One region of the Actinoplanes sp. NPDC023714 genome, then DNA from elsewhere that is predicted to be linked to it. Evidence: riboswitches for the same ligand, from Rfam matches in the RefSeq annotation. Region 1 holds a riboswitch; each other region holds the start of a gene.
The links. A riboswitch is a leader RNA that binds a small molecule or an ion and turns the genes downstream of it on or off. The one in region 1 is predicted to bind cobalamin.

Region 1 (5,314 bases):
GTGCAGATTCCCGACGGCGTTGTCCGGCGGCCCGGCCTCCCAGAGCGCGTCGATCAGGTCGGCGACGGGGACGGGGCGGCCGCCGGCCAGGGCGAGGCGGGCGAGCAGCACTCGCTGTGGCGCACCGGTGAGCGGGATGACGCGCCCGTCCCGGACCAGTTCGACCGGTCCCAGCACACCCACCCGGATCCCCACGGCGTCATTCTCACCAGTACCCGAAGTCCCCGACCACCACTTATCCACTCCCCGACAATCGATCCGCCACCCCCGGCTGAACGCCAGCGCTCACCCGACGCCCGAATTGTCGCCCTCTCGTACAGCCAAGCCAAACCATGCAGCCGGACCGAGCGACCCAGCTGACGATCAGCTACGGGCGATAGGGTCTGGCGGTGCGGACGAAGCAGCAGCTGACCGAGGACATTCACCGCGAACGGCGAGCTGCCCTGGTGGTCAACGCCAAGTCGCGGCGCGGCCGGCAGTTCTACGAGGACGCGCACGACCGGTTGCTGCGGGCGGGTTTCAAGCTGCTCGGCGCCTACGCCGTCGAGGGCGACCTCGAGCAGAGCCTGCAGAGGGCGATCGACCTGGGCCCGGACCTGCTGGTGGCGGGTGGCGGTGACGGCACGATCAGTACGGCGGGCCGGATGCTGGCGCACCGGGACATGGCGCTCGGCCTGCTGCCGCTCGGCACCACGAACAACTTCGCGCGGACGGTCGGCATCCCGCCCGATCTGGACACGGCGGTCACCACGATGACCGAGGGCCTGGTGATCGATGTGGACCTCGGGATCGCCGGGGACATGCCGTTCACGAACCACGTCGGCATCGGCCTGTCCGCCGAGGTGATGATCAACGCACCGAGCCGGCTCAAGCGGGCGGTCGGGCGCCTCGCCTACCCGATCACCGCGCTGGGGCTGCTGACGAGGCACCGGCCGCTGCGGGCGACGGTCCGGGCCGGCGGCGGGGAGATCGTCTTCGAGACGCATCAGGTGTACGTGGCGAACGGCGGCTTCCACGCCGGCCGTCCGATCACGGCGGACGCGCACGCCGACGACCGGCTGCTGGTGGCGTATCCGGTGGGCGGCGCGACCCGGCGGGAGCTTCTGCGCGAGACGGCCCGGAATGCTTTGACGGGGCACCGCCGTACCCTGCATGAACGTCCTTTCCTGGCGGTCGGCGAACTGTGGCTGGAGACGGACCGTCCAGCCGCCGTCGAGGTGGACGGCGAGCCGTGCGGGAGGACGCCGCTGCGGATCGCCCTCGATGCCAACGCCCTGCGGATCATGGCCCCGCCGGGTACTGAAGATCACTGACCCGCCCTTTTAAGATCACACACAGCATGTTGGGTTGCGGAAACGCGCACCGACCCAGATATGGTGTCTCCCGCAGCTGGTTCGGCCCCGCGCGAGCGGACGCCGAGGCAAGAGGGAATCCGGTGTGAGTCCGGAACTGCCCCGCAGCGGTCAGTGGGAACGACCGCCGTCAGTAAGCACTGGGCGCAAGCCTGGGAAGCGACGGCCAGTAGGTGGCTCTACCGAGCCGTGCCCACGAGTCCGAAGACCTGCCAGCGCGCCGCATGCCATCCCGGCGTGCGGCGGTCGGAGGTCGCGCGGGACGACCGACGCCGAATGAGCCGGCGACTGAGTCGCGACCGGCCGGCGTCTCCCCGTGCCCGAAGACCATGGGCTCGCGAGGAGAGAGCGACAGACAGCGATGACGCTGACACCGGAGAAGACCGGTGTGCCGGAGCAACGCAGGCACGCCATGCAGGTCCGCAAGCGCAACGGCGAGACCGAGCCGGTCGACGTCAACAAGATCGTCACAGCGGTCGAGCGCTGGGTCGCCGACCTGGACGAAGTGGACCCGCTGCGGGTCGCCACCAGGACGATCAGCGGCCTCTACGACGGCGCCACCACGGCCGAGCTGGACAAGCTGTCGATCCAGACGGCCGCCGAGCTGATCGGTGAGGAGCCGCAGTATTCCAAGCTGGCGGCCCGTCTGCTCGCCGAATACAACGCCAAAGAGGTCGGCGAGCAGGGCATCACGACGTTCAGCGAGTCGATCAAGTGCGGTCACGACGAGGGCTTGATCGGCGATGAGACAGCAGCATTTGTCGCGAAAAATGCGGACAAGCTGGATGCTGCGATCGACGATGACGCCAACCTGCGGTTCGAATACTTCGGCCTGCGCACCGTCACCGACCGCTACCTCCTGAGGCACCCCACCAAGCGGACGATCATCGAGACCCCGCAGCACTGGCTCCTCCGCGTCGCGTGCGGGCTCTCCGAAGACGCCGACGAGGCGATCGGCTTCTACCGCCTCATGTCGAGCCTCGCCTATCTTCCCAGCTCACCGACGCTGTTCAACGCGGGCACCCGGCACACCCAGATGTCGAGCTGCTTCCTCGTCGACTCCCCCCGGGACGAGCTCGACTCGATCTACGAGCGCTACCACCAGGTCGCGAAGCTGTCGAAGTTCTCCGGCGGCATCGGCATCTCCTGGTCGCGGGTGCGGGGCCGGGGCGCGCTGATCCGGGGCACGAACGGCCGGTCGAACGGCATCGTGCCATTCCTCAAAACGCTCGACGCCGGGGTGGCCGCGGTCAATCAGGGCGGCCGGCGCAAGGGTGCCGCGTGCGTCTATCTGGAGCCGTGGCACCCCGATGTCGAGGAGTTCCTGGAATTGCGGGACAACACGGGCGAGGACTCCCGGCGTACACATAACTTGAATTTGGCGAATTGGATCCCGGACGAATTCATGCGCCGGGTCGAGGCCGATGAAGATTGGTCGTTGATCGACCCATCCGATGCCCCTGAGCTGCCCGATCTCTATGGCGACGCCTTCACCGAGGCCTACCGGCTCGCCGAGAAGAAGGCCGTGAAAACCATTAAAGCCCGAGATCTGTACGGGCGGATGATGCGCACCCTGGCCCAGACCGGCAACGGCTGGATGACGTTCAAGGATCCGTCGAACCGCCTGTCCAATCAGACCGGAGCGCCCGGGAACGTCATTCACCTCTCCAATCTCTGCACCGAGATCCTCGAGGTGAACAACGACGACGAGACGGCGGTCTGCAACCTCGGCTCGGTGAACCTGGGCGCGCACGTGACCGCCGCGGGCGTCGACTGGGAGAGGCTGCGGGAGACCGTACGCATGGCGGTGGTCTTCCTGGATCGGGTCATCGACATCAACTACTATCCGGCGCGGCAGGCGGCCGCGTCGAACCCGCGCTGGCGCCCGGTCGGCCTCGGCCTGATGGGCCTGCAGGACGCGTTCTTCACGCTGCGGCTGCCGTTCGACTCGCCGGCCGCGCGCGAACTGTCCACCCGGGTCCAGGAGGAGATCTTCCTGACCGCGCTGGAGTCGTCGGCGGCCCTCGCGGCCCGGTTCGGCGCGCATCCGGCCTATCCGGAGACCCGGGCGGCCCGGGGTGATCTGCACCCGGACCTGTGGGGCGCCACGGTCACCCAGACCGCCCGATGGGAGGCGCTGCGGGAGTCGATCGCCGAGCACGGTCTGCGCAACTCGCTTCTGGTCGCGATCGCCCCGACCGCCACGATCGCGTCCATCGCGGGATGCTACGAATGCATCGAGCCGCAGGTCAGCAACCTGTTCAAGCGAGAGACCATGTCCGGCGAGTTTCTTCAGATCAACACCTATCTGGTACGGGAACTGAAGGCCCGGAATCTGTGGACCGCCCCCATCCGGGAGGCGATCAAGCGCGCCGAGGGGTCGGTGCAGGGCATCGCCGAGCTCCCCGCCGACGTGCGCGAGCTGTTCCGGACGGCGTGGGAGCTGCCGCAGCGCGCGCTCATCGACCTCGCCGCGGCGCGGGCGCCCTACATCGACCAGTCGCAGTCGCTGAACCTGTTCCTGGCGGCGCCGACCATCGGCAAGCTCTCGTCGATGTACCTCTACGCCTGGAAGTCCGGGCTGAAGACGTCCTACTACCTGCGGTCGCGTCCCGCCACACGCATCCAGCAGGCGACGGTGTCCTTGATCCCCGCGCTCACGCCCGCTGACGTTTGCTCCCTCGAAAACCCCGAGTCCTGTGAGGCCTGCCAGTAATGCTGCTCGACCCCGGAATGGACCTGACCCTGCGGCCGATGAAGTACCCGCACTTCTTCGACCGCTTCAAGGACGCCATCAAGAACACCTGGACGGTCGAGGAGGTCGACCTGCACTCCGACCTCGCCGACCTGGCCCGCCTGTCGGACGCGGAGAAGCACCTGGTCTCCCGGCTCGTCGCGTTCTTCGCCACCGGCGACACCATCGTGGCGAACAACCTGGTGCTCAACCTCTACCAGCACGTCAACTCCCCGGAGGGCCGGCTCTACCTGTCCCGGCAGCTGTTCGAGGAGGCCGTGCACGTCCAGTTCTATCTGAACCTGCTCGACACCTACGTCCCCGACCTGGACGAGCGGGCCGCCGCGTTCGCCGCCGTCGAGAACATCCCGTCGATCGCGCGCAAGGCCGAGTTCTGCTTCAAGTGGATCGACTCGGTCTTCGAGCTGCGGGCGCTGAAGACCCGCGAGGACCGGCGCGCCTTCCTGCTCAACGTGATCTGCTTCGCGGCCTGCATCGAGGGCCTGTTCTTCTACGGGGCTTTCGCGTACGTCTACTTCCTGCGCTCCCGCGGCGTCCTGCAGGGCCTCGCGTCCGGCACCAACTGGGTGTTCCGCGACGAGAGCATGCACATGGCGTTCGCGTTCGACGTGGTCGACCAGGTGCGCGCCGAGGAGCCGGACCTGTTCGACGCCTCGATGGAGCAGCAGGTGCGGGAGATGCTCGCCGAGGCCGTGGAGTGCGAGGTCCAGTTCGCCGAAGACCTCCTCGAACAGGGCGTCAGCGGGATGTCCCTCACCGACATGCGCGAATACCTCCAGCACGTCGCCGACCGGCGGCTCATGGCGCTGGGCATCGCCCCGATGTACGGAAGCACCAACCCGTTCGCGTTCATGGAACTCCAGGACGTCCAGGAGCTGTCCAACTTCTTCGAGCGCCGAGTATCCGCCTACCAGGTAGGAGTAACCGGAACCGTAACCTTCGACGACGACTTCTAGCCGCCGCCACCTCCCCGCCCGCGCCCATTGCCGCCCACCCCTCCCCCCGCGATCTTGTGAAGTCCGGCAGCACCGTCCCTGTCGCAATCACCAAGATCGCGGCAAGGCGGCGGCGCACGGGCGTGGGCGTCACCCCTCCGCCCCGATCTTGTGAAGTTCGACAGGACCACTCCTGTCGCAATCACCAAGATCGCAGCAAGGCGGCGGCGCACGGGCGCGGGCGTCACCCCTCCGCCCCGATCTTGTGAAGT
Region 2 (5,314 bases), on a different contig from region 1:
CTTCTGCTGACCGGCCGGTGCGCCCGTCCGTCGGCGGAGGCCGGGCATGTGGACAGCCGGACGGCGGGATGGCCGGGATGGCCGGGTGGGGGATGAGGGGCGGGGCCGGCGGGGAAGGGGTGCGGGCGGGACTGAGAGGAAGAGGGCGCAACCACTCACTCAGGTGGCGCGGTGGTGGCTCGCGTTCCGGACGCGCCAGCGGCCGGCGAGCAGTGCCGCGCACCTCGGCGGGAGCGGCGGTCCAGACCCACCGCCCCGCTGCGAGATGATCTTGATCTTAATGGGTCAGCGGTTGATCCATTTCTCCATGGACTCGGTGTAGCGGTGGCCCTCGATCGGAATCTTGTGGGCCGCCTCGGTGAGTTCGAGGAGATCGCCGGGGGAGAGTTCGATCGACGCGGCGACCACGTTCTGGCGGACTCGGGTGACCTTGGTGGTGCCGGGGATCGGGACGATCGAGGGGCTCTGGCTGAGGAGCCAGGCCAGGGCGATCTGCGCGGGCGTGGCACCGATGCGATGGGCGATCGCGGTCACGAGGTCGACGAGGGCCTGGTTCGCGGCGCGCGCCTCGGGGGTGAATCGGGGCAGGCCGGCGCGCATGTCGGTGCTGTGGAACGCCGTGTCGGTGGTGATCGCGCCGGTCAGGAAGCCGCGGCCGAGCGGGCTGAACGGGACGAAGCCGATGCCCAATTCGGACAGCAGCGGGAGGATCTCCTGTTCGGGCTCGCGCCACCACAGGGAGTACTCGCTCTGCAGCGCCGTCACCGGCTGCACCGCGTGGGCGCGGCGGATGACATCGACGCCGGCCTCGGAGAGACCGAAATGGTTCACCTTGCCGGCCTCGATCAGCTCCTTGACCGTGCCGGCGACGTCCTCGATCGGGACCGCCGGGTCGACGCGGTGCTGGTAGAGCAGGTCGATGTGGTCGACGCCGAGGCGCTTCAGGGAGCCCTCGACGGCCTCGCGGATGTGCTCGGGCCGGCTGTCGACGCCGCGGCCGCTGTCGCCGATCGCGAAACCGAACTTGGTGGCCAGCACGACCTTGTCGCGGTGCCCCTTGAGGGCCTTGCCGACCAGTTCCTCGTTGGTGAACGGGCCGTAGACCTCGGCGGTGTCGAAGAACGTGACGCCGCTGTCGATCGCGGCGTGGATCAGGTCGATGCCGTCCGGCTCGTCGACGGGCGGGCCGTAACCGTGGCTCAGCCCCATGCAACCGAGACCGACCGCGGATACTTCGAGCGTGCCGAGCTTGCGCTTTTTCAACGTCACGGGTTCACGCTACCTACCGGAGGGAGCCGTTCGAACTGCGCGGCGTGCTGCCCGGCGTCCGTCCAGGTGCCGGACCGGACCTCGAAAGCCCGGCGGTTGATAGCGTTCGGGTGTGACGGGGCGGGCGGAAACGGCGTTGGCGGCCGCCGCGCGGATCGGGCCGTACTTCGTGTGGGAGCCGGGTCGGCGATATCGCGATATATCCGATCTGTCCGACCCGGTCGTCCTGGCCGAGCGCGTCGGCGACGCCCGCCGCCTCCTGAACCGGATGGGCGCCGGCAACCCCGAGGATCGCGTCGTCGCCTCCACCGTCTTCCTCGGCCTGACCGCCCGGCTCGTCTCGGCCCCGCTCGCCGCCGCGGTGATCGGCGGCGCGGTCCCGGTGGCCGACCCGGACCGGATGGGCTGGCGCCCGGTGCCGAGCGGCCCGATCCCGATCGTCTACGAGCACCTCGAGACCAGCGCCGCCGACCACGCCACGGCGCTCGTCGCGGTGATCGGCACGCTGGTCACGCCGATGCTGGAGGCGTTCCGGACCCGGTTCGTGCTCTCCCCTCAGGTGCTGTGGGGCAACGTGGCGTCCGCGCTCGGCGGCGCCCACACGATGATCGCGCAGGCGGCCCCGGAGCACGCGGCCGGCAGCGCCGCCCTGGTCGGGGAGCTGCTCGCCCGGGCGCCCCTCGCCGGTACCGCGACCCTGCATCGGCCCGATCCCGGCCGGGACCGCTGGTTCCTGGTGCGGAACAACTGCTGCCTCTACTACCGCATCCCCGGCGGCGGCACCTGCGGCGACTGCGTGCTGGTGCCGCCGGCGGACCGGGCGCGGCAGTGGCGGGCGATGCTCAGCCGATGACGGCGGACGTCCTGCGCGAGGCGCGGGACGTCACCAGCGCGGCGAACGCGAGACCGAGCGCCGTCCAGAGCACCGCCTGCACGCCGAGCGAGACGATCCGGAAGTCCCAGAGCAGCGCGGCCGGGAAGGTGTCCGGCACCTCCTGGATCGACGGCAACAGCAGGTAGGCCACCGCGACCACGACGAGGAACGCGCCGACGCCGGCGGCCGCGCGGCGCCAGTCGGCGGTCTGCGTGCGGGCGGCGACCACCGCGGCCCAGACCGCGACCAGGCCGAGGACGAGGAGCGCGAGGTAGCTCCAGGTCCGCTGGTCGATCGTGGACGGGTCCCCGACCGCCGGCGGGTTCGGCGGGTACTTGATCCACGGAACCAGGACGCCGCCGAGCAGCGCCGAACCGGCCAGCGCGAGGGCGACCCGGCCGTCGTCGGCGAGCCGGAAGCGGCGGCGCAGCAGCGTGTACGCCGTGGCGATGAGGCCGCCCATGGCGATGCCGTACAGGGTGGTGGCGAGGACCAGGCCCACCTTCTGCCCCTGCCGGCTGACCAGCGGCTCCTCCTCGACCGTGCCGGGCGCGACCGGGGGAGCGGCGGCCTCCTCGATGGCGATGGCCGCGTCGATGTGGGTCTCCCCGAACGTGTAGGCGAAGGCACCAGCGACGAGGCCGGCGATCAAGCCGGCGAGCAGGCCGCGCAACAGCAGCGAGAGGAAGTTCGAGGGCACGGTGGGGTAGACCTCCAACGGGATGACGCGTCCCGATCGTGGGGTTGCGGCGGGCGAGTTCCCTGACTTCCGGCCCCTGATCGGGACCGGTCACAGTGGCGCGACCGCACCGGACTCTCACCGGCTTCCCTCGCGTCGCCGCAGTAGACCCCCTCAACCTAGTGGTCGCCGGGACGGCCGCACAACGGGCCTTGACCCTGCCCCAGGGGCAGGGCCGACGATCGACGTATGGCAGACGTCGAGCACATCGCCGATCGGGCCGCCGTCGCGCACGGCACCTCCCTTCCTTCGCGCTCGCCGGCGAGATCCGGATCAGGCATCCGCTCAACCACACGAGCGGCGTCGACGCCGACCCGTCCGTCCCGGAGGCGGCCGGGCCGGACCCGCTGGAGACCTACGTGGAGCGGCTCAACCGGGAGTGCGGCACGCTCTTCGCGCCCGGCTGCCGGCGCTACGACGCCGGCCACGCAGATCCGTACGCTGGTCCAGGCCGGCGTCCCCCGCTCCCGGATCGCCGAGCTGCTGGCCGCCGGCCCGGAGGAGATGGCCACGCCGAGGAGTTGGAGCGCACCCGCCGCCGGATCACCGCGCGGCGACCAGCTGTTCGTAGCCCCCGACGTGGCCCGCTACCTCGACGAGCTGCGCGTGGCCGGGATCAGCGAGCGCACCGCCCGCCTCGAGCGCGACCTCTGGATCCTGCTCCAGTCCGCCGCGCCGGCCCAGGCCCAGCAGTGAGCCACCGACAAACTCGCCGCCATGGCCGACCCCGAGTTCCGCGCCCTCTTCCGCGATTACGACGCCGCCCACGGCTGGCCCCTCGACGATCCGGGCCTGCCTGCCCTCGCCGCCCGCACCCGGCACTGGTCCACCCGCCAGCCGGCCACCACCGAAGCCCCAGCCGCCGATCCGGCAGCGGGCCGCCTGGCCGCGGCGACAGCCTCTGCCGCCTCTCCCGCATGGCGCGGAATCGCGCCGAAATAGCGAAAACCCTTTGAGTACGAGGGCGCAGACCGCCCCCAACCGCACATCCCCCGTCCCGCCCGCACGACGCGGGCCCCTGCCCACTCCAGGCCGTCCGGCGCCCACCGGCGATGGTGCATGGTCACCCCTGACCCGTCCCCTCCTCCCGAGCCAAACTGGGCCAACGACGACGCACGGCCGCTGTGCCGCGGCCGAATCCGCTCGGCTGTAGTCCGTGGTCGTGACACGCCGGTTGGAACAGCCGTGTGCTGCAGCCAGGCTCGCTCGGCTGCAGTCGACGGTCGTGACACGCCGGTTGGTACAGCCGTGTGCTGCAGCCAGGCTCGCTCGACTGCAGTCCTGCGCTGCGCCACGGTTGCCGGGCAGCAATACACAACAGCCGCCCACAACCCGCCGCCACGTCATCCCCAGTCGCAGCCGACTCCGCTTCCCCGGCGGGGAACACCGTCAGGACGCCTGCGATCTCGGCAGCGCTGCTCTGCTTCCCTGGCCGGCCACGACCACCGCCGCCCACGGCCGGTGGCGAACGGGACCGAAGTGATTCTGCGACTGCCGGGTCGTGAGGACGGCGATGCTGATCGTGGGGGCCAGGGAGCGATCCGCCGGCTCGCGGGCTACGGCAACGCGGGACTGCGCGGCGGGTTCGCCATTCGACTGGTTGGGCGCGTCGTTCTGGTGGTCTCGGGTCTCCTCCTGGCCGGATGGGGGAGCCGGCGGCCCGCCCGATGAAGCCGCCGGAGGTTACTTGCTGGTAGCGCTTCCGACGGGAAGTGCGTAGGTTGCCGCTGTGAGCAAGGGTGTTGTTCTGATCACCGGCGCTAGTGCCGGGCTCGGTGAGGAGATGGCGCGGCAGTTCGCGGCGCTCGGTTACGACCTGGCGCTGTGTGCCCGGCGGATCGGGCCGCTGGAGAGGCTGCGGGCGGAGCTTCCGGAGCGGCGGGTCGAGGTGCGGGAACTCGACGTCACCGACGACGCGGCGGTGTTCCGGGTGTTCCGGGAGTTCGCGGCGGTGTTCGGGCGCATCGATCGGGTCGTGGTGAACGCCGGGCTGGGCAAGGGGGCGCCGCTCGGCACGGGACGGTGGGACGCCAACCGGGAGACCGCCATGGTGAACTTCGTCGGGGCGCTCGCGCAGACCGAAGCCGCGCTGGAGATCTTCCGGACGCAGGAGAGGGCCCACCTCGTCCTCATCTCGTCGATGTCGGCGCTGCGCGGGATGCGGCGGTCGATGACCACCTACGCCGCCACGAAGGCCGGGGTCGCCGCCATCGCGGAAGGGGTTCGGTCCGAGCGGATCCCCGGCGTGGACGTCTCGGTGATCTATCCGGGCTACATCCGGTCCGAGATGAACGCGCGGGTGCGGCAGGGGACGCCGTTCATGGTGGACACCCCCGTCGGTGTACGCGCGATGGTCGCGGCCATCGAGAAGCGGAAGGTCAAGGCTTATGTGCCGGCCTGGCCGTGGGTGCCGATCGGGGTGGCCCTGCGGG
Region 3 (5,314 bases), on a different contig from region 1:
AGGCGGTCGCCGCCAGAGGCGGCGCCGACCGCGCGACAGCGGCCACCGCGTCCAGATCCACCGCCGAGGCGATCAGCGTGGCGAGAGCGTCCACCGAGGCCAGAGCCTCGGCACGGCGTTCCGCGGCGGGTACGAGACCCAGATGCCGGGACGGCGCCGCGACCGCTTCCGATCGGCGCAGCGCACCCAGCACCGGGGTGCCGACCTCCTCGCAGGCGTCCCGCAGGATCTGCTCGTGCCGGTCCGAGCCCACCCGGTTCAGGATCACGCCGGCCAGCCGGACCGTGCCGAAGCTGCGGAACCCGTGCACCAGCGCGGCCACCGACCGGCCCTGCGCGGCCGCGTCCACGACCAGGATCACCGGCGCCTGCAGCAGCTCCGCCACCTGCGCCGTGGAACCGGTCTCCCCCGCCCCGGTACGCCCGTCGTAGAGCCCCATGACGCCCTCGACGATCGCGATGTCGGCGCCCTGCGCACCGTGCGCGAACAGCGGCCCGATCAGTTCCTCGCCGACCAGCACCGGATCGAGGTTGCGACCCGGGCGGCCCGCCGCGAGAGCGTGGTAGCCGGGGTCGATGTAGTCCGGGCCCACCTTGAACGGCGCCGCGGTGAGCCCACGCCTCCGGAACGCCGCGAGCAGCCCGGTCGCCACGGTGGTCTTGCCGTGCCCGGAGGCGGGCGCGGCGATCACGACACGATTCACCATTCGATGCCCTGCTGTCCCTTGCGGCCCGCGTCCATCGGATGCTTCACCTTCGTCATCTCGGTGACCAGGTCCGCCGCCGCGACGAGATCCGGATGCGCGTCCCGTCCGGTGATCACGACGTGCTGCGTGCCGGGCCGGTCGTTCAGCGTCGCGATCACGTCCTGGACGTCCACCCAGCCCCACTTCATCGGGTACGTGAACTCGTCCAGCACATAGAACTTATAGGTCTCGTTCGCGAGGTCCCGCTTGATCTGCGCCCAGCCCTCGGCGGCCTCGGCGGCGTGGTCGCGCTCGGTGCCGGCCCGCTGGATCCAGGACCAGCCCTCCCCCATCTTGTGCCAGGTCACCGGCGTGCCGTTCACGCCGTCCAGGGCCTTCAGCGCCGACTCCTCGCCGACCTTCCACTTCTGCGACTTCACGAACTGGAACACGCCGATCGGCCACCCCGCACTCCACGCCCGCAGCGCCATCCCGAACGCCGCGGTGCTCTTGCCCTTGCCCGCGCCCGTGTGCACCGCGAACACCGCCTGCCGCCGGCGCTGGCGCGTGGTGAGCCCGTCGTCCGGAGTGACGGTCACTTTCCCTTGTGGCATTTTCAGACCCTTCTCGTGTACGGGAGGTCAGCGCCCGTCCCCACGCCCTTTAAGCCGTCCTAGGAAGATAGGATGCTTGCTGCGGGCTGGTGTTCGCTGCCTTGCCGTTGCCGCCGCCCGGCCTTGTCCGCCGCCCGGCTCTGTATCGCCGCCGGCTCTCTGTTCGCCGCGCCGCGTCCGCCGCCCGGCCCTGTCCGCCGCCCGGCCTTTTCCGGCGGCTCGCGGTCACGCCGCCCGGCGGTAGGCGCGGTCTGCCGTCGCCTGTGGACGGTTCTCCACCGCCGCCTGGAGCTGCTCCAGCGGCATGACGTCGGCTTTCAGCGCCGCGGCCAGCTTCACCGCGAGACCGAGGCGGATCGGACCGGACTCGCAGTCCACCACCACGGAGGCGACGCCGTTCAGGGCCGGGGCCATCAGCAGCGGGTCCGGGCCGCTCGTGGCCCGGCCGTCCGTCACCAGGATCAGCAGCGGACGGCGGCGCGGATCCCGGCGGCGCTCGGTGGCGATCGTGGAGGCCGCCGCGCGGAGGCCGGCCGCGAGCGGCGTACGCCCCCCGGTCCGCAACGCGGCCAGCCGCATGACGCCCACCTCGTGACTGGACGTGGGCGGCAGCACCACCTCGGCCTCCGCCCCCCGAAACGTGATCATGCCGATCCGGTCCCGCCGCTGGTAAGCGTCCCGCAGCAGCGACAGCACCGCCGTCTTGACGAGCGTCATGCGCTTGCGGGCCGCCATCGAGCCGGAGGCGTCCACGACGAACAGGACGAGGTTGGCCTCGCGTCCCACGTGGACGGCTTCCCGGAGATCCCGCGGAATCACGCGCAGGTCCCCCGCCGCGCCGGACTCCAGCGCCGACCTCTCGATCGCGGCTCGCAGGGTGGCGGGCAGGTGGGGTGCCCCGGCAAGCCTGCCGAGCGGCGGGCGGCTGCCGACCACCCTCCCCCGGCGGGCGAAGGCGGGGGAACGCCGGCCCGCGTGACCGCCCTCGCCACGGGCCGCGATCGTCAGGGTGCGGGTGCGGTAGGCCTGCCCGGCCGACGCGACGGCGCCCGCCGTGGACTGTCCAGGGGCGTCCGGCTGCGGGGTCTGCTGCGGGGAATCGTCCGGGGCCGGGCCGCGCGACTCCTGAGTCTCCGGGCGCCCGCCCGCTTGCGGAGCTGAGGACGCGTCCGGAGCGGGGCTTCCGCCCGTACCCGAAGGATCTGACCCGCCGCCGCCCGACGGACCTTGCGGCCCTCCGCCGTCAGGCGGGCCCTCCCCCTCAGGATCGTCGCCGCCCTCCGGATCGTCGTCGTCCTCCTGTGCCTGACGCTCGGCCTCGGCCAGGGCCTGCTCGAGCTTCTCCTCGTCGGTGCCGGGCGGGTCCAGCGGATCGGTACGGCGGCGGTGCGGGAGGGCCAGGCGCGCGGCGTCGGCGACATCCTCGGCGTTCACCACGTCGCGGCCCTTCCAGGCGGCGAGGGCGACCGCCGACCGGGCCACCACGATGTCGGCGCGCATGCCGTCGACGCCGTAGGCCAGGCACACCCGGGCGATCCGGTCCAGTTCGGCGTCGGGCAGCTTCACCGACGGCAGCAGGGCGCGGGCCTCGGCGATGCGGGCGGCGTAATCCCGCTCGGCGTCCCGGTAGCGGGCCGCGAAACCGTCCGGGTCGGCCTCGTACGCGAGACGCCGCCGGACCACCTCGGCGCGCTGGGCGGCGTTGCGGGGCGCGGCCACGTTCACCACCAGGCCGAACCGGTCGACCAGCTGCGGGCGGGGCTCGCCCTCCTCCGGGTTCATCGTGCCGACCAGCAGGAACCGGGCCGCGTGCTTGACCGACACCCCGTCCCGCTCGACGTGGGCCCGGCCCATCGCGGCCGCGTCCAGCAGCAGGTCCACCAGATGATCCGGGAGCAGGTTGACCTCGTCGACGTAGAGCACGCCCCGGTGCGCGGCGGCCAGCAGCCCCGGCTCGTAGGCCTTCACCCCGTCGCTGAGCGCCCGCTGAATGTCGAGGGTGCCGACGACCCGGTCCTCGGTGGCGCCGACCGGCAGTTCGACGAGGCTGGCCGGGCGCTCGCCGGCCGGGCTGTCGATCGCGTGCGGGCCGTCCGGGCAGTCCGGGTCGGGCGCGGCCGGGTCGCAGGCGAACCGGCAGCCGCGCACCGTCCGGATGCTCGGCAGCAGCCCGGCCAGCGCCCGTACGACGGTGCTCTTCGCGGTGCCCTTCTCGCCGCGCACCAGCACCCCGCCGACCGCCGGCGAGACGGCGGTGAGCAGCAGCGCCAGGCGCAGGTCATCGAGGCCGACGACGGCCGAGAACGGGTACGGAGTAGTCACGGGAGATCCCTTCCGGCGGGTGTCCACGCCCGCGCGACGGCCGAAACGAGCGGCCGGAGTCTCCTGACTCCCGGATCGACGTTCCCCGCGCGCCTTCCGGCCGTAGTCGCCGTGGCTGTCGTGGCGGTTCGCTCCCCGGTCACAGTGGCGGGACCGTCCCGGACTCGCACCGGGTTCCTCCGCTACCGCTCATGGTCACTCTTTCCTACGCCCGGGTGCGGCGTCAACGCGGGGTGTCCCTCATCAAGATCTTTTTAGGGTACGGACCTAAGCCGTCCACGACCGCAGGTCCGGCCGCCCCCGCCCGTCGACGCGGGCGCAGCGGGGGGTCGAGGCCGTGACGCGTCTTTCGCGTGAGGTGCGTGGTCACCCCTGACCCGTCCCGCCCTCCGCATCCCTCCCCGGCCGGCGTCGCCGCTGGTGCCGGGCGGTGTTCCGGCCGGTGCTCCGGGCGGTGTTCCGGGCGGGAGGGAAGGCCGGCGCGGGATGCCGAGGGCGGCAACCCGATGGGTGGGGAAGGATGTCAGACGGGTATTGACGCGGCGGGACGGCTCAGGGAGGCAGCACATGGACGTCGTGATCGGGATCGACACCGGGACCACCGCCACGAAGGGGGTGGCCACCGGTCCGGCCGGGGAGCTCAGGGCGCTGACCAGCGTGCACTATCCGCTGTCGGTGCCCGGGCCGGGACGGGCGGAGCTCGACCCCGAGCAGCTCGCCGCCGCCGCGATCAAGGCGCTCGTGGACGTCGCGAAGGAGTGCCGGGAGAACGGCGACCGGGTGATCGCGATCGGTCTGAGCGCGTTCCTGCACGCGCTCGTGCCGATGGCCGCGGACGGCCGGCCGCTCGGGCCGCTGATCACCTGGGCGGACAACCGGGCCGCGGAGCAGGCCGAGCGGATCGCGGACAAGAAGGCTCTGCAGGCCCGTACCGGCACGCCGGTCCATCCGATGTCGCCGCTCACGAAACTGGCCTGGTTCGCCGAGAACGAGCCGGGCACGCTGCGCGACACGCCACGCTGGGGTGGCGTGAAGGAGCTGGTGGTCGCCGCGCTCGCGGAGGCCCCGTTCGTCGTCGACCTCTCGGTCGCCTCCGGCACGGGCCTCTACGACATCCACTCACGGCAGTGGGACCCCGAGGCCGTGGAAACAGCGAGGGTACGCCGGGAGCAACTGGCTGAGGTCGTACCCACGACCACGTCGTTGCGGTTGAAGCGGGAGGTGGCGAGCGCGGCCGGGCTCGACGCCGGCGTGCCGCTGATCATCGGGGCGGCCGACGGGCCCCTTGCGAACCTCGGGGTGGGCGCCACCCCGGCCGGGATCGCCGCCGTCTCGCTCGGCACCAGCGGCGCCCTGCGCACCGTCGTCGACCGGCCGACCAGTGACGAGGCGGGGCGGCTGTTCTGCTACGCGCTGACCGAGGACCGCTGGGTGATCGGCGGGGCGGTGAACAACGCCGGCTCGGTGGTGCGCTGGGCCGGGGAGAGTTTCGCGGCCGGGTTCGAACGCCCCGGCGCCGAAGGCGAGGACGCCGACGAGCGGGACGCCGCGCTGCTGCTGGAGGCGGCCGGGGTGAAGGCCGGCAGCGACGGGCTGCTGTGCCTGCCGTACCTGCTGGGCGAGCGGGCGCCGTGGTGGCGTCCCGGGCTGCGCGGCGCCTACCTCGGCCTGCGCCGCGAGCACACCCGGCCAC
Region 4 (5,314 bases), on a different contig from region 1:
GACCGCTCCGTCGCCCGGCGTGCCGTCCTGGGTGGATCTGGCCACCGCCGACCTCGGGGACGCGACCCGGTTCTACACCGCGATGTTCGGGTGGACCGCCGAGATCTCCGGCGACGACTTCGGCGGCTACACGACCTTCCTGCTGAACGGCCTGCCGGTGGCGGGCGCCGGCCCACTCTTCGGCGAGGGGCAGCCGACGGCCTGGAGCACGTACTTCGCGGCCGACGACGCCGACGCGGTGGCGGCCCGGGTCGAGGCGGCCGGCGGGAAGGTGCTCGTCGCGCCGTTCGACGTGGTGGACCAGGGCCGGATGGCGGCCTGCCTCGACCCGGCGGGCGCGCCGTTCAGCGTCTGGGAGGCCGGGACCATGCGCGGCGCCGAGGCCTTCCACGTGCCCGGGGCGCTGACCTGGAACGAGCTGAACACCCGGGACGCCGACGGCGCGATGGCGTTCTACGGCGCGGTCTTCGGCTGGGACTACCGGGACGGCGTGGTCGGCCCGCTGCCGTACGTGATCTGCCGGAATGAGGGGCGGCCGGTCGCCGGCATCCAGCTCATGGCCGGTGACGGGTGGCCCGACGACCTGCTGCCGCACTGGCTCGTCTATTTCGCGGTCGGGGATTGTGACGTGGCGGCCGAGCACGCCTATCGGCTCGGCGCGCGGGTCGTGCACCCGCCGACGACCGTCGCGGTGGGGCGGTTCGCGCTGCTGGAGGATCCGCAGGGTGGCCGGTTCGCGATCCTCGCCTCGTGAAGACCTCGTGATGTCCTGCGCTTCGCCTCACGCCAGCAGCTGGGGGATCTTCTCGTAGAGCTGCTGGGTGAAGGTCAACATCTCGCGCAGCATCCAGTTGCCGGTGAGCAGCAGGACCAGGCCGATGGCGATGGCCTTCGGGACGAAGGAGAGCGTCGCCTCCTGGATCTGGGTCACCGACTGGAAGAGCGAGATCACGAAGCCGACGCCGAGCGCGGTCAGCAGCACCGGGGCGGCCAGCTTCGCCGAGATGGTCATGGCTTGGAGGGCGAGTTCCACCACCATCGTGTCCGTCATAACGGATATATCGGTTTGTTGAGTGATTTTTGAGTGCTGTTCGGTTGCGGTCTGGTTGCTACGACGAGGGGGCCGTGCTCACCCTCGATCACCCGGACCCGCACCCGGTAGTGCTCGGCCAGGGTCTCCTCGGTCAGCACCTCGGTGGGCCGGCCCGCGGCCACCACCCGGCCGCCGGCCAGCAGGATCATGCGGTCCGCGTACTCCCCCGCCGTGGACAGGTCGTGCATCGTCGCCAGCACGGTCAGCCCGCGCTCCGACCGCAGCCGGTCCACCAGCTCGAGGACCTCCTGCTGGTGGCCGATGTCGAGGGCGCTCGTCGGCTCGTCCAGCAGCAGGATGCCGGCGCCCTGGGCGAGCGCGCGGGCCAGGAAGACCCGCTGCCGTTCCCCGCCGGAGAGGGTGTCGAGGCGGCGCCCGGCGAACGGCTCCAGGTCGAGTGCGGCGAGCACCTCGTCGACGACGGCCAGGTCCGAGGCCGACTCCCGGCCCAGGGGCGGGATGTACGGCGTACGCCCGAGCAGGACGTAGTCGTACACCCCCATGGCCGGTGGAACGACCGGCGACTGGGTCACGGTGGCGATCGCCTTGGCGCGGTCCCGGCGGCTCATGCTGGTGATGGCCCGGCCGTGCCAGCGGATCTCGCCCTCGTGCGGCAGGAGCCCGCCGATCGCCCGCAGCGCCGTCGACTTGCCGGCGCCGTTCGGTCCGATGATGGTGACCCATTCACCGGTGGCGACGGTCAGGTCGACGCCGTCGACGATCAGCGTGCCGTCCAGACGTACGCTGAGGTTTCGGACTTCTATCGAATTCTCGGTCATGCCGGTATCGCCTTGCTCGTCCTCATCACCAGGACGAAGAACGGCGCACCGAGGAAGGCCGTGACCACCCCGATCGGGATCTCCGCGTCGCCCGCGACGGTCCGGGCCACCAGGTCGGTCAGGGTGAGGAAAGCGGCGCCGAAGAGGATCGAGAGCGGCAGCAGCGAACGGTAGCTCGGCCCGGTCAGCAGCCGGATCGTGTGCGGCACGATCAGCCCGACGAAGCCGATCAGCCCGGAGACCGAGACCGCCGCGGCGGTGCCCAGCGACGCCGCGACGATCAGCAGGTACCGGCTGCGCTGCGGGTGCAGGCCCAGGCTCGCCGCCTCCGCGTCACCCACGGTCAGGACGTCGAGCTCGCGCCGCTGGGTCAGCACGATCACCGTCGTGACGATCACGTAGGGCAGGATCACCAGCACGTCGTGCCAGCCCGCCGTGGCGAGCCGGCCGAGCAGCCAGGAGTACACCTCCTGCAGCGACTCGACGTTCCGCTGCAGCAGGTAGGTCTGCGCCGCCGAGAGGAACGCCGACACCGCGACCCCCGCCAGGATCAGCGCGGCCGGCGTCCGGTTGCGGCTGCCTGCGGCGCCGAGCATCCAGGTGAGGGCGACCGCCAGGAGCGCACCGGCGAAAGCGGCCATGGGTACGGTGACCGGCAGCTCCACGGCAGCGGACGCGCCCAGGACGATCACGGCCGTGACACCGAGCCCGGCGCCGGCCGCCACACCGAGCAAGTACGGGTCGGCCAGCGGGTTGCGGAAGGCGCCCTGGTACGCGGCGCCGGCCAGCGCCAGCATCGCGCCGACCAGCAGACCCAGCACGACCCGGGGCAGCCGGAGTTGCATCAGGATCGCGATCTCGCGTTCGGAGAGGCCGCTGTCCAGCCGTACGCCCGGAATGAGATTGAGCATCTCGGCCGCGACCCCCGCCGGAGGGAGCCGGGCCGAGCCGAAGGCGAGGCCCGCGAGCGTCGCCACCAGGACCGCGAGCACGCCCGCGACGAGCCAGACCGGGCGGAGGCCCGCTCTCCTCGCCTCGTTCCGATTCTTGACCAGGGTCACGCCGGGATCTTGTTCAGGGCGTCGGCGACGGCTTGGACGAGGTCGACGGTGCGCGGGCCCCAGCGCGAGGCGATGTCGTCGTCGAGCGCGAAGATCTGACTCTTCTGCACGGCGGTCACCGCGGACCAGCCCTTGCGCGCCTTCACCGTCTCGGCGGACTGCTGGCAGCACTTGCTGTCGGCCAGGAAGATCGTGTCCGGGTTCGCCTGGACCACGGCCTCCTGGCTGAGTTGCGGGTACCCGCCGAACGAGCCGCTCGCGTCGGCCGCGTCCGCCACGTTGGTCATGCCGAACCTGCTGAAGACCGAGCCGACGAACGTCTTCGAGGTGGCCGAGTAGAGCTCCGGGCCGAGCTCGTAGAAGTAGCTGAGCGGCGTGGTCCGGGCCGGCGCCGACTTCACGATCTCGTCGATCTTCGCGGCCATCCCGGCGTTCACCTGCTCCGCCTCGGCCTCGTGGCCGGTCAGCGTGCCCAGCTCGCCGATCTGCTTGTAGGTGTCGTCGAGGGTGGCCGCGGCCGGCGCCACGAACGCCGGGATCGCCAGCTTCCCGAGCTGGGCCACGATGTTCTCGGTGTCGTTCGAGACCACCACGAGGTCGGGGTCCTTCGCGGCGATCGCCTCGGCGTTCGGCTTGAAGCCGGAGAGGTCGGACTTGGGCGCCTCGGCCGGGTGGTTGGACTGGTCGTCCACCGCCGTGACCTGCGCGCCCGCGCCGATCGCGAAGAGCATCTCGGTGGCGGTCGGGCTGAGGCTCACGATCTTCTCGGGCCGGGCCTCCAGCGTCACGCTGCCGACGGTGACCGGGTATGCCGCGTTCGCGCTCGGCGCGGTGGCCGGCTCGTCGTTCCCCCCGTCCCCGCAACCGGCGAGGACCAGGGCCGTCGCCGCGATCGCGGCGGTGAGCAGACGTCGTTTCATGATCAAGAACCTCCTGTCGGCCGGGCTGTGGTGCTTCGCCGACAGGGGCTTCTCGGCCGCCGCCTGCGAGGCGCCCCTCCCCGAGAGCGCTGAGTCGCGACCGGCGCCCAGGCGACCTGGCTAGACCTCCACTGCTGCGTGCTTCCGGAGGGATCACAGTTGCGGGACAGCGCCGGTTTCGCACCGGCTTCGCTGAGGCGCGGTCCTTGAAACGCTAACTCACCGGCAGCGCCCGATCGCCGTCGGTGGGTTCTCCAGTGCCTTTTAACGCGGTCGTGCTTTTTAGGAGCGCGTCTCGCTGGCCCGCTTGATCGCCGCTTCCTCGCTGGCGATCCCGTCCCGCTCCTGGCTGATCTTCTCGAGGCTGGTGGGCCGGTCGTTCAGGACGTCGGCGGCGGCGACCCGGTCTCCGGCCGCAGCGGCGTCCTCGTCGCCGGCGAGCGCCGAGCGCAGACGATCCTTCTCCGCGGTGCGCTTCGCGGCGATCGACCCGAGCTGCTCGGCCATCTCGTCACGCCACTTCCGCAGCAGCAGGAACGAGAGCGCCGCCGACGCGACGAACGCGACCATGGCTTTGACCAGGATGTTCAGAGGAACCGGCAGCAGCACGACGAAGGAACCCACGAACAGGCCGAGCCGGCCGAGCGTGTATTTGACGGCGGGACTCATCTCTTCTCTCCCTCAGCTCTCCTCAGCTCGACCGATGGTCGAGCCAGCGGAGGCCGTAGAACCAGACCAGGCAGTACACGACCGTACCGGTCGCCGCTCCGGCCACTCCGCTCACCAGGGCCGGCGCCACCCCCGAGACGAGACCGGCCACCGTCATCCCGAGCGCGACGCCGAAGCCGCCGGCCAGCGCGGCCACCACGACCCGGTGCGCGCCGAAGCCCTCGGCGCGGAACTCCTCGACGAAGAGCCAGACCGGCAGGATCAGGACGAGCCAGCCGTTCGACGAGCCGAACTCGCCGAGGCCGGTGAGCGCCATGATCGCCTCGAAGATCAGCAGGACGACCAGGCCGACCGCGAGCCCGGCGAACGCCGCGCCCAGCAGGTCGCTGACGGTCGCGAGCCGGCCGTCGGCGTCACGCCGGAGACCGCGCCTGCTCTGCTGCTGGGTCATCGGTCGCCTCCGCCCTCTGCTGTCACTGCTCTTCTCCGCCTTCTCGTGCTCAGACCCGCTGCGGTCTCAGGCCCAGACGCGCTGCGGCTCGCTGCGGCGCGCGGCGAAGGGGACGGCCGCCGCGTGCTCCTCGACGATCGCGTAGTCGGCGTCGCGCTCGATCGGCTGGAAACCGGCGTCCCAGATCAGATGGAGGAGATCGTCCTTCTCCTCGGGCGCGGAGCTGCCCAGATCGTCGGCGCCGAAGTTCAGCGACAGCTGCGCGACGGAACGGCCGATCGCGTCACCGCGGGCGCGCAGATGTGGCACGTCGTCGAGGAGGAGACGGAGGACGGCGAACA

Region 2: it holds a riboswitch for cobalamin, as region 1 does, so the genes downstream of both, AB0G10_RS10195 (CbtA family protein) here and AB0G10_RS22270 (ribonucleoside-diphosphate reductase subunit alpha) in region 1, are expected to answer to the same signal.
Region 3: it holds a riboswitch for cobalamin, as region 1 does, so the genes downstream of both, AB0G10_RS28240 (VWA domain-containing protein) here and AB0G10_RS22270 (ribonucleoside-diphosphate reductase subunit alpha) in region 1, are expected to answer to the same signal.
Region 4: it holds a riboswitch for cobalamin, as region 1 does, so the genes downstream of both, AB0G10_RS37735 (ABC transporter substrate-binding protein) here and AB0G10_RS22270 (ribonucleoside-diphosphate reductase subunit alpha) in region 1, are expected to answer to the same signal.

What each region holds. Positions count from the first base shown of each region.
Region 1 covers NZ_JBFAAR010000004.1:652,721-658,034, reverse strand. Annotated here, with positions in the region: gene AB0G10_RS22280 (BTAD domain-containing putative transcriptional regulator) at 1-195, opposite strand, end outside; gene AB0G10_RS22275 (YegS/Rv2252/BmrU family lipid kinase) at 390-1,313, shown strand; cobalamin riboswitch at 1,374-1,584, shown strand; gene AB0G10_RS22270 (ribonucleoside-diphosphate reductase subunit alpha) at 1,714-4,068, shown strand; gene AB0G10_RS22265 (ribonucleotide-diphosphate reductase subunit beta) at 4,068-5,063, shown strand.
Region 2 covers NZ_JBFAAR010000002.1:510,417-515,730, forward strand. Annotated here, with positions in the region: gene AB0G10_RS10180 (extracellular solute-binding protein) at 1-10, shown strand, start outside; gene AB0G10_RS10185 (aldo/keto reductase) at 286-1,269, opposite strand; gene AB0G10_RS10190 ((2Fe-2S)-binding protein) at 1,382-2,122, shown strand; gene AB0G10_RS10195 (CbtA family protein) at 2,112-2,843, opposite strand; cobalamin riboswitch at 2,878-3,011, opposite strand; gene AB0G10_RS10200 (hypothetical protein) at 3,072-3,578, shown strand; gene AB0G10_RS10205 (hypothetical protein) at 3,600-3,824, shown strand; gene AB0G10_RS10210 (SDR family oxidoreductase) at 4,612-5,314, shown strand, end outside.
Region 3 covers NZ_JBFAAR010000007.1:34,096-39,409, reverse strand. Annotated here, with positions in the region: gene AB0G10_RS28250 (cobyrinate a,c-diamide synthase) at 1-706, opposite strand, end outside; gene cobO (cob(I)yrinic acid a,c-diamide adenosyltransferase) at 700-1,299, opposite strand; gene AB0G10_RS28240 (VWA domain-containing protein) at 1,525-3,621, opposite strand; cobalamin riboswitch at 3,678-3,801, opposite strand; gene AB0G10_RS28235 (gluconokinase) at 4,189-5,314, shown strand, end outside.
Region 4 covers NZ_JBFAAR010000012.1:201,596-206,909, forward strand. Annotated here, with positions in the region: gene AB0G10_RS37715 (VOC family protein) at 1-754, shown strand, start outside; gene fliQ (flagellar biosynthesis protein FliQ) at 782-1,051, opposite strand; gene AB0G10_RS37725 (ABC transporter ATP-binding protein) at 1,048-1,872, opposite strand; gene AB0G10_RS37730 (iron ABC transporter permease) at 1,869-2,933, opposite strand; gene AB0G10_RS37735 (ABC transporter substrate-binding protein) at 2,930-3,853, opposite strand; cobalamin riboswitch at 3,959-4,090, opposite strand; gene AB0G10_RS37740 (DUF4229 domain-containing protein) at 4,136-4,522, opposite strand; gene AB0G10_RS37745 (hypothetical protein) at 4,545-4,973, opposite strand; partial or broken gene AB0G10_RS37750 (aminofutalosine synthase MqnE) at 5,040-5,314, opposite strand, start outside.